3 regions of the Mesorhizobium sp. LNJC405B00 genome follow, and region 2 is predicted to be linked to each of the others. Evidence: riboswitches for the same ligand, from Rfam matches in the RefSeq annotation. Region 2 holds a riboswitch; each other region holds the start of a gene.

Region 1 (4,653 bases), on a different contig from region 2:
CGTCATGGGGGCGAGCGCGCTGTCGATCACGCTCAACCTCTACATCATGGATCACATCCGCAAGACCGATTTCATGCATGCCGAATCGCTGCGCATGGCGTGGTCGATGCTGGCCTGGACCGGCGGGCCGACACTCGGCATCTTCCTCTACACACGCTACGGCATCTATGCCGCGCATGGCGCGGTCGCGGTGTTTGCGTTGGCCTTGCTGGCGCTGTTCTGGACCTACAGGCTGGGCGACAACCGGTCGATCCGGCCGGGCAAGACACGGCCGGCCAATCCGCTGGCCAATATCGGCCGCTTCGTAGCACAACCCAGGCTCAGGCTGGCCTGGCTGATCGCCTTCGGCCGCTCCTGCTTCTGGACGACGTTCTTCGTCTACGGGCCGCTGTTCATGGTGATTACCGGCGAGGGCAAGCTTGCCGGCGGCCTGCTGGTTTCGGCCGGCAATGCGCTGTTGTTCATGGCGATCTTCTGGGGCAAAGCGGGAAAACGCTTCGGCGGCCGGCGCACCATGACCTTCGCCTATTTCGCGATGTCGGCGACGCTGCTTGCGGCGGGCGCGGTCGGCACTACCGCGCCGCTGCTTACGGGCTTTTTCCTGCTCTGCGGCGCCTTCTTCACCATCGCGCTCGATGCACTGGGCTCGACCGCCTTCATGCGCTCGGTGCGGTCCTATGAGCGGGCGCAGATGGCCGCGGTCTACCGCACCTATCTCGACTTTTCCGAACTGACGCCGCCGCTGGTTTATTCGGTGGTGCTGGCGTTTTTCGGCCTCGGCTCGGTGTTCGTGACGCTGGGCATTCTGGCCGCGGTTTGCGGCTTTATCACCTGGCGCTATCTGCCGAAGTCGCTTTAGTCGCCGATCAGGCGGTTGCCTCAAGTGCAGCATGCCGCTCGCGCACCCAGTTGTGGAAGCGGTGCAGATCATACTCCTCCGGCATCAGCACGCCGGCCCGGTGCCGCATCGAGCGCAGGCCTTTCTGGTTGATCTCGCAGATCGCGGCATCCTCCTCCAGCACCTGGGTGCCGAAGGCGACGACATTGTCGACGTCGGTCTCAGCCAGCGCCTCGGGCGCGAACAGCCATTCGGCGGTCAGCTCGGTCTGGTCCGGGCCGAGCGGCACCAGCCGCACCGTTCTGATATAGTCGACATGGCCAACGATGAACATCGAGGGCAGGTTGGTGGCATAGGTCTGTCCGGCCGCGCGCTCGGCCGCCGTCAGACCCGGGAAGACCGGGCCATGGGCATGTCCGTCGCGCGACCAGGTCTCGGCGCCGGCGCGCAGGCGACCCGAAAACTCCGGCGCGTCATTGTCGGCATGGCGGACCCAGTCGGGGTCGTCGTGCCGGCTCATCAGGCCGCGGCCGTATATCGGCACCAGCCGAGACAGGTCCTTGTGGACGCCCGGGCAATGCAGGCACTCGTTGAAGTTTTCCCAGAAGATCTTCCAGTTGCAGTTCATCACCTTGCGCAGGACATGGCCTGATACCAGCGTTTCCAGCGGCCAGTTGGCGAGGTCGCCGGATGCGGGATCGAAGGAGGTCCCGGCGGAGCCGGCCGCAGCCTGCTGAAGGTTCACAAAGACAAAGCCGCGCCACACCGACAGCGCCACCCGGTAGAGCGGATGATCTGCCTTGTCGAAACCATCTGGCAGCGATTTCGAGGGAACGCGCACGAGATCGCCGCGCAGCGAGTAGGACCAGGCGTGGTAGGGGCACGTGATGAGCCGCGCTTTCAGCCGGCCCTCGCTTTTCTGGCAAAGCTGCGAGCCGCGATGCCGGCAAGTGTTGTGGAAGGCGCGCAACTCGCCGGTCTCGTCCCGCAGAATGACGATTTCCTGCGTGCCGACGCGGAATGTCCGGAACGCCAGCGGCTGGGCGAGGTCGGCCTCGCGGCAGACGAGCAGCCAGCTTTTGTGCCAGATGGCGTCGAGATCGCGCTGGTAAGCCTCGCTATCCCAATAGGCCGACGACGGTAGCGTCGGTTCGGCCCGGCTCAGGCCGTTATAGGGGTCGCGCTCGCTCGGGCTGGGATGCATGGCTGGCTTCCTATGAAGCGTCAGCCGACACCCCGGCAAATCGTTTGTCAATCAGAGTGCCGCATTGCCGGTTGCAGGCGCGGCGCATAATCATGTCGTGGACACGGGACATTCGGAAATTGGGGGGATTCGGAAGTGGCCGCACGACAGATGTCGCTTACGCCGGAGCTGGTCGCGCGCTGCTGGCGCGAGATCAGGGACCCCGGGCCGGATCCGGACGCGATGCATCTCGATGAAGCCGACTATGACGCGCTGCTGGATGAATTGCAGGTCGAACTCCCGGACAGCGAACCGCTATGGCTGTTCGGCTATGGATCGCTGATCTGGAAACCGGAAATAGATTATGTCGAGGACCGCGTTGCGCTGGCGCGCGGCTGGCATCGGTCCTTTTGCATGAACATGACGCGCTGGCGCGGCACCAAGGACAGCCCCGGCCTGATGATGGCGCTGGACCGTGGCGGACAATGCAAGGGCGTCGCCTTTCGGCTGACCGGCAATAACCGGCGCGAGCAGTTGGGCCGGCTTTTCCGGCGCGAAGTCACGCTGAAGCCGACAAGCTACCGGCCGCGCATGCTCAAGCTTGCAAGCGAGGCCGGACCGCTCAGGGCATTGGCCTTCGTCATCAACCGCAACGGCCTGACCTATTCCGGACCGCTCGACGAGGGCAAGGTCGTCGAAAGGCTGGCAACGTCCTGCGGGCACTGGGGGTCGGGCGCCGACTATCTCTACAACACGGTGAAAAACCTTGAAGAGCGCGGCATTCACGATCGCCATCTGTGGCGGCTGCAGCGGCTGGTTGCCGAGCGGATCACCGCGTTGAACCCGTAACGCCGCATGGCGCATTCGCGCTGTTGGCCGGCGGAATTTGGTTTGCCGGATGCGACCGTTTCAGCCTATAGTCATGCATGTCGTCGGTTCCGTTAGGGACCAAGAGGGAATGCGGTGAGGGCTGACTTGTTGCCCAATGCCATGGCTGCCCCCGCAACTGTGTGCGGTAGTCCTCTCCAAGCCACTGGGGATTTTTTCTTCGGGAAGGTGGGGAAGGGCGCTGATCCGCGAGCCAGGAGACCTGCCGGCGACAGGGAACTGACTTCGATGCCCTCGGGTGGAGGGCGAAAGGACAAGATATGAATACCGCTTCCGTCTCCCTCGGCGCTTCCGTCTCCTCGCAGTCGCGCTTCATGCAGCTCGTGCTTAGCGCGTTTCTGGGCATTTTCGTCGTCGGCGTTGTCGGTTTCTCGCACATCGATGCGGTCCACAATGCGGCGCACGACTATCGCCATTCGATGGCGTTTCCCTGCCACTGACGAGGATCTGACATCATGAACCTGTTTCGCAACGTCGTGTTCATCGCGGCGATCGCAGGGCTCGTGGCCGGTGTCGCTCTCGCCTGCATGCAGGCCTACGCCACCGTGCCGCTGATCCTCAAGGCGGAGGTCTACGAAAAGGCTGGTGGCGGCCATGAGCATCAGCATGCCGCGGCGCCCGCCGCCAACGCTGCGGACCCCGATGCCATGAGCACCGCCGCGCCGGCGGAAAATGCGGTGAGCAGCGCAGCACCGGCTGAAGCAGCCGCGCCGGCGGAGGACGAAGGCTGGGCGCCGGCCGACGGCTTCGAGCGTTTCGCCTTCAGTGTCGTCGCCAATATCGTCACCGGCATCGGCTTCGCGCTGGTCCTGGTGGCGGTTTCCGAGTTCGCCGGCGGCATCGGCAGCTGGCGCCAGGGCGTGTTCTGGGGTCTGGCGGGCTTTGCCGTGTTCACGCTGGCGCCGGGACTCGGCCTGCCGCCGGAACTGCCGGCAATGCCCGCGGCCGATCTCATACAGCGCCAGATCTGGTGGTGGGCAACGGTGGTGGCAACCGCGATCGGCCTTGCCCTTATTACCTTCCGCACGTCGGCGCCCCTGACCGTGCTCGCCGTCCTCCTGATCGTCGCCCCGCATATTGTCGGCGCGCCGCAGCCTGACAGTTTCGTAACGCCGATCCCGGAGGGCCTGCATCATCAGTTCGTGGTGGCGGTGACGCTGACCAATCTGGTGTTCTGGCTGGTGCTCGGCGCAGTTGTCGGCATAGTGCACTCGCGCTTCACCGGCACCGCGACCAGCCTGCGCGACAGCTTTGCCTGATCGCAGTTTGACCTTCATCATCGGCGGTGCGCGCTCCGGCAAGAGCGCGCATGCCGAAACTTTGGCGACGGCGTTGCCGCCGCCATGGGCCTATATCGCCACCGCGCAAGCCTATGACGGCGAAATGCGCGAGCGCATCGCGCAACACCGCTCGCGCCGCGGCGAGGGATGGGCGACCATCGATGCTCCGCTTGATCTTGCAGGTGCGCTCGAGGCATTGCCGGATAACCAGCCGGTGCTTGTCGACTGCCTGACGCTTTGGCTGACCAATCATATGCTGGCCGATCATGATCTAGAGGGGGAGTGCCGACGGCTGGCCGATGTGCTTTCGCGGCCGCGCGGACCGTGGTTCGTGGTCTCCAACGAAGTCGGACAAGGCATTGTGCCCGACAATGCGCTGGCACGCCGGTTCCGCGATGCCGCCGGCCGGCTCAACCAGCAGATCGCGGTGGTAGCTGATATGGTGCTTCTGATGGTGGCGGGGC
Region 2 (4,653 bases):
CTGCGCGGTTCGGTCTGCCTCTATCAGGGAGAGGAGCTTGGGCTTGGCGAAGCCGAGTTGCAGTTCGAGGATCTGCAGGACCCCTACGGCATTCGCTTCTGGCCCGAATTCAAGGGCCGCGACGGCTGCCGCACGCCGATGGTGTGGGATGCAACCGCCAGCAATGCCGGCTTTTCGACGGCCAAGCCCTGGCTGCCGGTGCCGGGCAAGCACTTGTCGCAAGCGGTCAATGTTCAGCAGGGCGACGCGGCCTCGCTGCTCGAGCACTACCGGCGCTTTCTCGGTTTCCGCCGCCAGCATCCGGCCCTGGCCAAAGGCGACATCGAGTTCATCGAAAGCGAGGGCGACACCGTCGCCTTCACCCGCCGTGAGGGCAATGAGCAGATCGTCTGCGTCTTCAATCTGGCCAGCAAGCCGGCCGAGGTCGATCTCGGTGGTCAGGCGCTGCTGCCATTGGCCGGGCACGGTTTTTCGGGACAATCCGGCACAGGTTCCATCCGCCTCGGCGGCTACGGCGCCTGGTTCGGGCGCATCGACTGAGTTTTTGACGAAACTGGATTTTTTGAGGAAATCCAGGTTCTCTAGGGAAATCACTGGGAGGAAATTATGGCCGATGTCACGCTGAGACAGGTGAAGAAATCATACGGCAATCTGCACATTCTCCACGGCATCGACCTCGACATAAAGTCGGGCGAGTTCATCGTCTTCGTCGGCCCGTCGGGTTGCGGCAAGTCGACCTTGCTGCGGTCCATCGCCGGGCTTGAGGAGATCACCTCCGGCGAGCTGAAGATCGCCGGCGAGGTGGTGAACGATGTGCCGCCTTCCAAGCGCGGCATCGCCATGGTGTTCCAGTCCTATGCGCTCTATCCGCACATGACCGTCTACGACAACATGGCCTTCTCGATGAAGATCGGCAAGGAAAGCAAGGCCGAGATCGACAAGCGGGTGCGGCAGGCAGCGGAGATCCTGCAGCTGACCAAATATCTCGACCGTCTGCCCAAGGCCATGTCGGGCGGCCAGCGCCAGCGCGTCGCCATCGGCCGGGCCATCGTGCGCAACCCGAAAGTGTTCCTGTTCGACGAGCCGCTGTCGAACCTCGACGCGGCGCTGCGCGTCGCCACCCGCATCGAGATCGCCAAGCTGAAGGAATCGATGCCTGCCACGACCATGATCTACGTCACCCACGATCAGGTCGAGGCGATGACGCTGGCTGACCGCATCGTCGTGCTGAAGGATGGCCATATCGAGCAGGTCGGCACGCCGATAGACCTCTACAAGAAGCCCGGCAATCTGTTCGTTGCCCAGTTCATCGGCTCGCCGGCCATGAACATCCTGCCGGCGACAATCGACAGGACGGGCAACCCGACAATCGTCAGCCATGTCGGCGGCCGCAAGGCAACGGTGCCGATCGCAACGCCGGCGTCAGCAAAGGGTGCGGCAGTCAGCTTCGGCGTGCGGCCGGAGGATCTGTCGGCCGCCACCGGCGCGGAATATCTTTTCGAGGGCGTGGTGGACTATGTCGAGCAACTCGGCGAGGTGCAGCTTGTCTATGTCGATATCGGCCGCGCTGACCTGCCGTTGGTGACCAAGCTGCCCGGCAATGTCGAGGTCAAGCGCGGGGCAAAGCTGCGACTGACCGCGGATGCCGGGGACCTGCACATCTTCGACGCCGATGGGCACTCCTTCTCGCTCAAGCCGGTGGAAGTGAAGGCGGCTTGAGATAGCTGCGTCGTACAGGCATGAAAAAAGAGCGGCGGGCCAGGCCCGCCGCTCTTTTTTTAAGCTTCGGCTGTTAGTTGTTGCCGAACCGATCCCTGTCGCTGCTCTGAGGAACGAACTTCTGTTGGTCGTTCGACGAGTTCAGCAGCTTGTAGACCGCCGAGTTGGTGCCGGTCGACGAAGTGCGGGTGGTGTCGACGGCAGCGGCCGGCTGGTTGGCGCCATTGGAGCCATAATTGTCGCTGCCGGCAAAGGCAGCGCTCGAAACAGCCAGAACGGCTGCGGTGGCAAGAACGATCTTCTTCATTTTAGTCTCCTGAATTTTTCTGATGCCGCCAGCTGCAGCGGATAAGCCCGCCGCGTGCTGGGAACCGGCTTTTAACGGCCGAAAAGGTTACGGTCGGCACCGTGGGCAGGCGCCTCCTCGGCTGGAGCCGACTTCTCAACCGAAGCCGTATGGCCACTATCGGTCGGCGTAATCGCAGGCTGGTTGGCGCCGTTCGAACCGTAGTTGTCGCTGCCGGCGAAAGCGCTGCCGGAGATGGCCAAAACGGCGGCGGCAGCAAGGATGATCTTTTTCATTTCAATACTCCTGAATTTTTTGGGATCCCGAGAGCGACGGGTTAGCCGCCCTTCTTTGGTCGGGATCAGCGATTGCCGTAGAGGTCGCGGTCGGCGCCCTGAACGACAGGCTGCTTGTCAGCGTGCGCCGGCTTCTGAATGGAAGCCGTATACGAGCTGTCGACCGAGACGGCTGGCTGGTTCGCACCATTGGAACCGTAATTGTCGCTACCGGCGAAGGCGCTGCCGGTGATCGCCAAAACGGCTGCGGCAGTGAGGATGATCTTTTTCATTTTTAGTACTCCAGTTTGTCTGTCCGTCTAGCGGCGTGTCTTGGGAGGAATTCGCGTCGTTCGGACAGCCCCGATGTGGGAAAGCCATAGGCTGGTTTCCAATCACGAAGTTGTTCCGTGTGGACCACGGTCCTGCACCTTGAAATTGTGCCAGGAAGTTCCTCTATGGTCATTTATCGCATTGTTTTCAGTTGCTTATGTCGAACCGAGTGGTTCGCTCCGGTGTCGGTTTCCGGGCCGTCGTTCACACCATCCTGCACGCATTGTCAACAGAAACGAACCGTTCGGTTCGATTAGAGATCGCTAATAGTAACTTTTCGATACCGTTGAGCCCTTTTTGCCCCCGATCGGAACTGGATCCGCAGCGATTCGAAACGGCGATGATAGCGCCGCAAGACAGGATCTCAGCCCTTCGGTGGTCGGCGGGGCGTATGCCGCGCGTGTCGCGCCGCATGGATATGATGTCGCTTTCATGCCGACGTCGCGATCGCTGCCGTGATTAGATGATCGCATCTCAGGTGCCGCTTCGTGACGACGCAGCGGAGAATTGGGAAGCCGGTCAGAATCCGGCGCTGCCCCCGCAACGGTGGTGGAGTTGAAGTCGCAACGGGAGACCACTGGGCAGCAGCCTGGGAAGGTGTCGCGATGGTCCGCAAGGACAACTCCAGAGCCCGGAAACCAGCCCGAGATGCATAGACTCGACTGATCGCGGTGGGCGGTCAAGAGGTGGATAGTGCATGTCCGGCGCCGCGCCGGCCTGCGTCCGATCCTTCCTCCATCACCACCAAGTTCAGTCCTTAAACCACGAGGACAGAACTATGGATACGCGCAACGACATGCTGAGGCTCCTGAACGGCCGCAAGCAAGGCTTTTCGCTGGAACAGCCCTTCTACACCGACCCGGACTATTTCAAGCTCGACATGGAGCTTATCTGGTATCGCGACTGGCTGTTCATCGGCCATGATTGCGAACTGCCGAAGCCCGGCAGCTATATCACCGTGCAGATCGGCGATTATCCGGTGGTGCTGGTCCGCGACCAGAAGGGCAACATCAACGCCTTTCACAATTCCTGCCGCCATCGCGGCAGCCGTGTCTGCAACACTGAGAAGGGCATGGCGGCAAAGCTTGTCTGCCCCTATCACCAGTGGACCTACGAGCTTGACGGCCGGCTGCTGTTTGCCCGCCAGATGGCCGACGGTTTCGACAAGAGCCAGTTCGGCCTGAAGCCCGTCGCCTGCGAGAGCGTCGGCGGCTACATCTTCATCTGCCTGGCAAAAGAACCTGCCGACTTTGCCCCGATGCGCGCCATGATAGAGCCCTACCTCAAGCCGCACCGGCTGAATGAAGCCAAGGTCGCCTTCGAGAGCACCATCATCGAGAAGGGCAACTGGAAGCTGGTCTGGGAAAACAACCGCGAATGCTATCACTGCGCCGGCAATCATCCGGAGCTGTGCAAGACATTCCCCGAAGCGCCGACGGTGACCGGCGTGCAGGGCGCCGACAGCGATCCGGAGATGCTTGCGCACTGGGCGAAATGCGAGGCGGCGGGCCTGCCGAGCAAGTTCCGCATCGATCCGGCCGGGCAATACCGCGCCACCCGCGCGCCGCTGCTGCGCGATGCCGTCAGCTACACGATGTCCGGAAAGCGCGCGGTGACGAAGAACCTGTCCGACACTGTTGCCGCCGACCGCATCGGCACCTTGATGCACTACCACTATCCGACGACCTGGAACCACATACTGATCGACCATGCGGTCACCTTCCGGGTGCTGCCGATCAGCGCTACGCAAACCGCGGTGACGACCAAGTGGCTGGTGCACAAGGAGGCGGTCGAGGGGGTCGACTACAACCTTGAGGAGCTCACCCATGTCTGGACCGAGACCAACGACCAGGACCGCCGAATCGTCGAGGAAAACGCCTTTGGCATCCTGTCTCCGGCCTATGAGCCCGGCCCCTATTCGGAGCTGCACGAGGGCGGCGTGATCCAGTTCGTCGAATGGTACGCGGCCTTTATCGGCCCGCGCCTTGCCGAAGGCGGCCGGCCGGCGCTGCGCAGCGTCGCGTGAGCTGGAGCAGGCGA
Region 3 (4,653 bases), on a different contig from region 2:
TCAGCATTGACCGGACTTGGTTCTCGAGATCGCGGCGGATGGCGATAAGTCGCGATCAAGCCACCAGGAGGGACCGGGTTGACTGGCTCTCTGTGCTTTTGACCTTGACCTCCCGATACCAGCCGACGCGAACCAGCTCGGCAAGGCCGCGGGCATAGTTCTCATCACTTTTGTTCATTCGAACTGAAAGTGCCGCCTTCGCATGTCGAGCATCAATGCAGACAACCGGCATTCCGACCCGTTTTGCTCATGCCAGCCAGCTGGAGATGGCGCCCGTCTCGAATCCGATGCGCTCGGCGTGAGGTGCGCGTTTGCGGAGCAACTCGGTCAATGCTCCCAGATCGGACTTCATTTTTCCTTGGAAGACAGACCTCATCGACGACGCAAACACTGGTCTCTCGCTGCGACACATCCAATCCGACATATTGCTTCAATGCGGCCTCCTCGATCTCAATGGTCGGCGGCTTTTGCCATCAGCCGAATCTTCGTTCAAAGGAGCGACGGCAGCAATTACGTCATCGTGTGTAAAATTGGATCAGACTCAATCTCGCTGCATGTGCGGGCGACGTATTCTCAGTCGATCTTGGGGATGCACGACATGTCTTTGCGCCAGGGCTTCAGATGGTTCTCCGCCAGCCGTCGGCGGACGGTCTCAGAACACAGCTCTTCATGGTCGGTGAGCCGGACCATCTCCTCGGCCAGGAGTTCGAGGTCCAGCGGGCCCGTCCCGGTGGCGGCTTTGAGCAGGCGGTCGCCAGCAAAAGCGCCTCCTCCTTGCTCGATAGTTTGCGCTCAACGCCGGGTCGCGGCTCCTCGGTGAGCGCTCCCTCCAGGTTCGCTTCCACAAAGCGGCGCCCTGTCCGACAAATCGTCGATCCCGAGACCTTCAAGGGTTGCGGCGATCACCTCGTCGCTCACGCCGTCGTTCGCGGCCAAGAGGATCTGTGCGCTTTTGCGTGAGCGCGTCAAGTTGATCACCTTCCGATACTCACCTGCACCTCCTTCAGCGTGCAGGCGCAGACGAATCCCGAGATTAGTCAGTCACTTGGCGAACGACAAGCCGCGCCGCAGCCGCGCTTTACGCAGCTTTAAGGCCAGTATTTGGCCTTCATCTATGCCCGGATCTTCAAACAGCCCCGGCCGGAGCCGACATGCAGCGCCACTCGACGTCACCGCTCCGTCCGTCCACCAGATGGTGATCACTTTAGAAAAAGCCGGCCTCATCTCGCGCACGCCCGGGGCCGTCCGAATTCCTCCGGAAGCGCTTCCGATTTTGCGCTAAAACAACCCATCACAATCTGTCGAACGGTACTAGGCATCCGTGATGACGACTGGCGTGCCATTTCCCCTCGGAACACGTTTGGCGCTCACTCGTGAAAACCGCTTCTGCCACGCACGCACGGCTTGCGGGCGCATCGTCAAACATGGCCACCAATGCGATCTTCTGCATTCTAACGTTGTCACGCGCTTGAAGTCTTGTCCGGGCGATCGCGAGGGACGTCGCAGCCCGACAGGAATCCATTAGTTGGACAATGGTGGCAACGGTGCAGCGCCGCTAATGGGCGACTGAATATTTCACAATGTTAGACAAAGGCGTAAAAACACGATCACATAACGACATAAACATTTCGTTATTGCATCATTGACAAAAGAGCGGGTTGCTGTGATTGTCTGGCGTGTCGTGGTTCTCGCGTGCGGTGCTGCCGCAGCGGAGCTAAGAGGGAAGCCGGTGCGATGCCGGCGCTGCCCCCGCAACTGTTAGCGGCGAGCCAACCCCACTCATGTCACTGAGGCGAATACCTCGGGAAGACGGGTAGAGGCTATGACCCCGCGAGCCTGGAGACCTGCCACGACGAATTACGTCCACGGGCGGGGTGTCTCGGTGGCCGCTGCAACCCGGGCGTGCCGGGCCTGCTAGCGCCTTCCTTGTCACCGACGCCCCAACCATCGGGGTATGACATGACTGTCTCTCAGCAAATTCCTGTAGCAACGCTCGGCGTGCCGCGCTTCGGTCGTCGGCGAGAACTGAAATTCGCCCTTGAAAGCTACTGGTCCGGAAAATCGTCCGCTGGCGACCTTCTTGGGACGTCGAAGGCACTCCGTGCCGCTAGCTGGGAGGAGCAGCGCGATCGCGGGGTGTCAAAAATCCCGTCGAACGACTTCTCGCTTTACGACCATGTGCTCGACACCGCAGCCACGGTCGGCGCCATTCCATCCCGGTACGGCTGGAATAGCGGCGAGGTCCCACTTGACATCTACTTCGCAATGGCGCGCGGCAACAAGGGTCAGACGGAGGATTGTGGACACGCAGGTCACCAGGAGGCGGCTCATGGACCTGGTGTAACCGCGATGGAAATGACCAAGTGGTTTGACACCAACTACCACTACATTGTGCCGGAGCTCGATGATGATCAGACGTTCGCCCTCTCGTCAACGAAGCCGGTCGATTACTTCCTCGAGGCTAAAGCTCTCGGCATTCACACACGCCCAGTCATCCTTGGACCCATCACCTTCCTCAAGCTGGCGAAATCGCCTGCCGAAGGGTTCGGTCCCATCGCGCTCCTACCGCAGCTGCTGCCCGTTTACGAGCAGCTTCTGCAGAGGCTGAAGCTGTCGGGAGCCGACTGGGTGCAAATCGATGAGCCAGCGCTTGTCCTCGATCTGAACCCGAACGAACGAGCTGCGTTCGAATTCGCCTATGGCCAGCTGTCGAAAGCCGCGCCCGAGCTGAAGATCATGCTGGCTACGTATTTCGGGTCGCTGGGAGACAATCTCGAAACCGCGGTTTCTCTGCCCCTGGCCGGCCTGCATATTGATCTCGTGCGCGCTCCCGAGCAGCTGGAAACGGTGGGTCGGCTCGCTCCGAAGGATCTGGTGCTCTCGCTCGGCTTGATCGATGGCCGCAACGTCTGGCGTGCGAACCTGCCCGCCATTCTCGACCGCATCAAACCGATCGTCGCCGGCTGGCCCTTGGACCGCGTCGAAATCGCGCCTTCTTGCTCGATGCTGCATGTGCCGATTGACCTGCGCATGGAGACGGAACTCGAGGCCGACATCAGGTCGTGGCTCGCCTTCGCGGCCCAGAAGACCGACGAGCTGGTCTTGCTGGCCCGGGCCCTGTCCCAAGGCAGGGATGCGGTGGCAGGCGCGTTGAAAGCGACTGCCGAGGCTGCCGCCACTCGCGTGACGTCCACGAAGATCCATGACCCGCTTGTTGAGGGGCGGATCGCCAGCATTGACCATAGCATGAAGCGACGAGAGAGCGCTTTTGGCGAGCGCTCCAGAGTCCAGGCCGGCGCGCTCGGGCTGCCGCCGTTCCCGACGACGACAATCGGGTCCTTCCCGCAGACGCCGCAGGTACGCCGCGCGCGGGCCGATCATGCGAAGGGCCAGCTCAGCTATGTCGACTACGAGATCTTCCTGAAGAAGGAGATCGAGTCGGCAATTCGTTGGCAGGAAGAGATCGGGCTGGACGTGCTGGTGCACGGTGAGTTCGAACGAAATGACATGGTTCAGCATTTCGCCGAGCAGCTGTCTGGCTTCGCCTTCACCCAGCATGCCTGGGTACAAAGCTATGGGTCGCGCTACGTGCGTCCCCCCATCATCTTCGGGGACGTATCGAGGCGCAATCCGATGACGGTGCGCTGGTGGCAATTCGCCCAGTCGCTTACGGAAAAGCCCGTGAAGGGAATGCTCACAGGCCCAGTCACCATTCTCAACTGGTCCTTTGTTCGCGACGACGTACCCCGCTCCGAAGCCTGCCGCCACATCGCGCTCGCCATCCGCGACGAAGTGACGGATCTCGAAAGGTCCGGCGCAAGGATGATCCAGATCGATGAGGCCGCGTTTCGCGAAGGATTGCCACTGCGCCAATCTGACTGGAAAGCCTATCTCGACTGGGCTGTCGAATGCTTCCGGATCGCTTCAACGGGTGTAAAGGACGCGACTCAAATCCATACCCACATGTGCTATTCGGAGTTCAACGAGATCATCGACGCGATCGCTGGAATGGATGCGGATGTCATTTCGATTGAGACGTCGCGCTCGAAGATGGAACTGCTGGACGCCTTCACGCGCTCCAAATATCCGAACGAGATCGGTCCCGGCGTCTATGACATTCACTCACCACGTGTGCCGGAGGTCTGCGAGATTTCGGACCTAGTCATGCTTGCCCGCGAGCGACTGTCCGACGGCCAACTGTGGGTAAACCCGGACTGTGGACTCAAAACACGCAAATGGGAGGAGGTCCGCCCTGCCCTCATGAACATGGTCGCTGCAGCGCGCGCGCTCCGGGAGAAAGTGGCCTGAGGCTTCTCCTTCCTCACCGTGTGGTGAGCTACCGGCTGGCTCATGTCGGCCGTGGATGCCAAACCGGCACACTCTTGGAAATGAGCCACTCGGCGCAAATGTGCAATTTCCCTACGGCACGTGTCTTAATCCCGCAGAAATATAAATGTGACACTACGCAATAATATTGGTTCCTTGGGGACATATAGGCCCCGCGCCTCGAACAAATCGGACACGCGTCGTTTCTTAGAGTGACTGCTTGGCGCCTTCGCTCAGGCGGCCACAATATATGCTGCTGCGTCTGTCCGCCCCCACTTTATTCGCGCAGACTACGGCGCGGTGGCAGGTTTCGGGTATTGCTAGCGT

Evidence for each region. A riboswitch is a leader RNA that binds a small molecule or an ion and turns the genes downstream of it on or off. The one in region 2 is predicted to bind cobalamin.
Region 1: it holds a riboswitch for cobalamin, as region 2 does, so the genes downstream of both, X756_RS141090 (CbtB domain-containing protein) here and X756_RS153205 (aromatic ring-hydroxylating dioxygenase subunit alpha) in region 2, are expected to answer to the same signal.
Region 3: it holds a riboswitch for cobalamin, as region 2 does, so the genes downstream of both, metE (5-methyltetrahydropteroyltriglutamate--homocysteine S-methyltransferase) here and X756_RS153205 (aromatic ring-hydroxylating dioxygenase subunit alpha) in region 2, are expected to answer to the same signal.

What each region holds. Positions count from the first base shown of each region.
Region 1 is NZ_AYWC01000017.1:3,338-7,990, reverse strand. It holds gene X756_RS141075 (MFS transporter) at 1-859, shown strand, start outside; gene X756_RS141080 (aromatic ring-hydroxylating dioxygenase subunit alpha) at 867-2,042, opposite strand; gene X756_RS141085 (gamma-glutamylcyclotransferase) at 2,178-2,870, shown strand; cobalamin riboswitch at 2,938-3,134, shown strand; gene X756_RS141090 (CbtB domain-containing protein) at 3,170-3,349, shown strand; gene X756_RS141095 (CbtA family protein) at 3,365-4,168, shown strand; gene cobU (bifunctional adenosylcobinamide kinase/adenosylcobinamide-phosphate guanylyltransferase) at 4,161-4,653, shown strand, end outside.
Region 2 is NZ_AYWC01000005.1:179,448-184,100, reverse strand. It holds gene X756_RS153180 (alpha-glucosidase family protein) at 1-540, shown strand, start outside; gene ugpC (sn-glycerol-3-phosphate ABC transporter ATP-binding protein UgpC) at 607-1,719, shown strand; gene X756_RS153190 (DUF680 domain-containing protein) at 1,793-2,026, opposite strand; gene X756_RS153195 (DUF680 domain-containing protein) at 2,098-2,301, opposite strand; gene X756_RS153200 (DUF680 domain-containing protein) at 2,367-2,573, opposite strand; cobalamin riboswitch at 3,073-3,275, shown strand; gene X756_RS153205 (aromatic ring-hydroxylating dioxygenase subunit alpha) at 3,392-4,639, shown strand.
Region 3 is NZ_AYWC01000007.1:46,091-50,743, reverse strand. It holds partial or broken gene X756_RS1000000169875 (helix-turn-helix domain-containing protein) at 577-1,014, opposite strand; cobalamin riboswitch at 1,666-1,867, shown strand; gene metE (5-methyltetrahydropteroyltriglutamate--homocysteine S-methyltransferase) at 1,960-4,308, shown strand.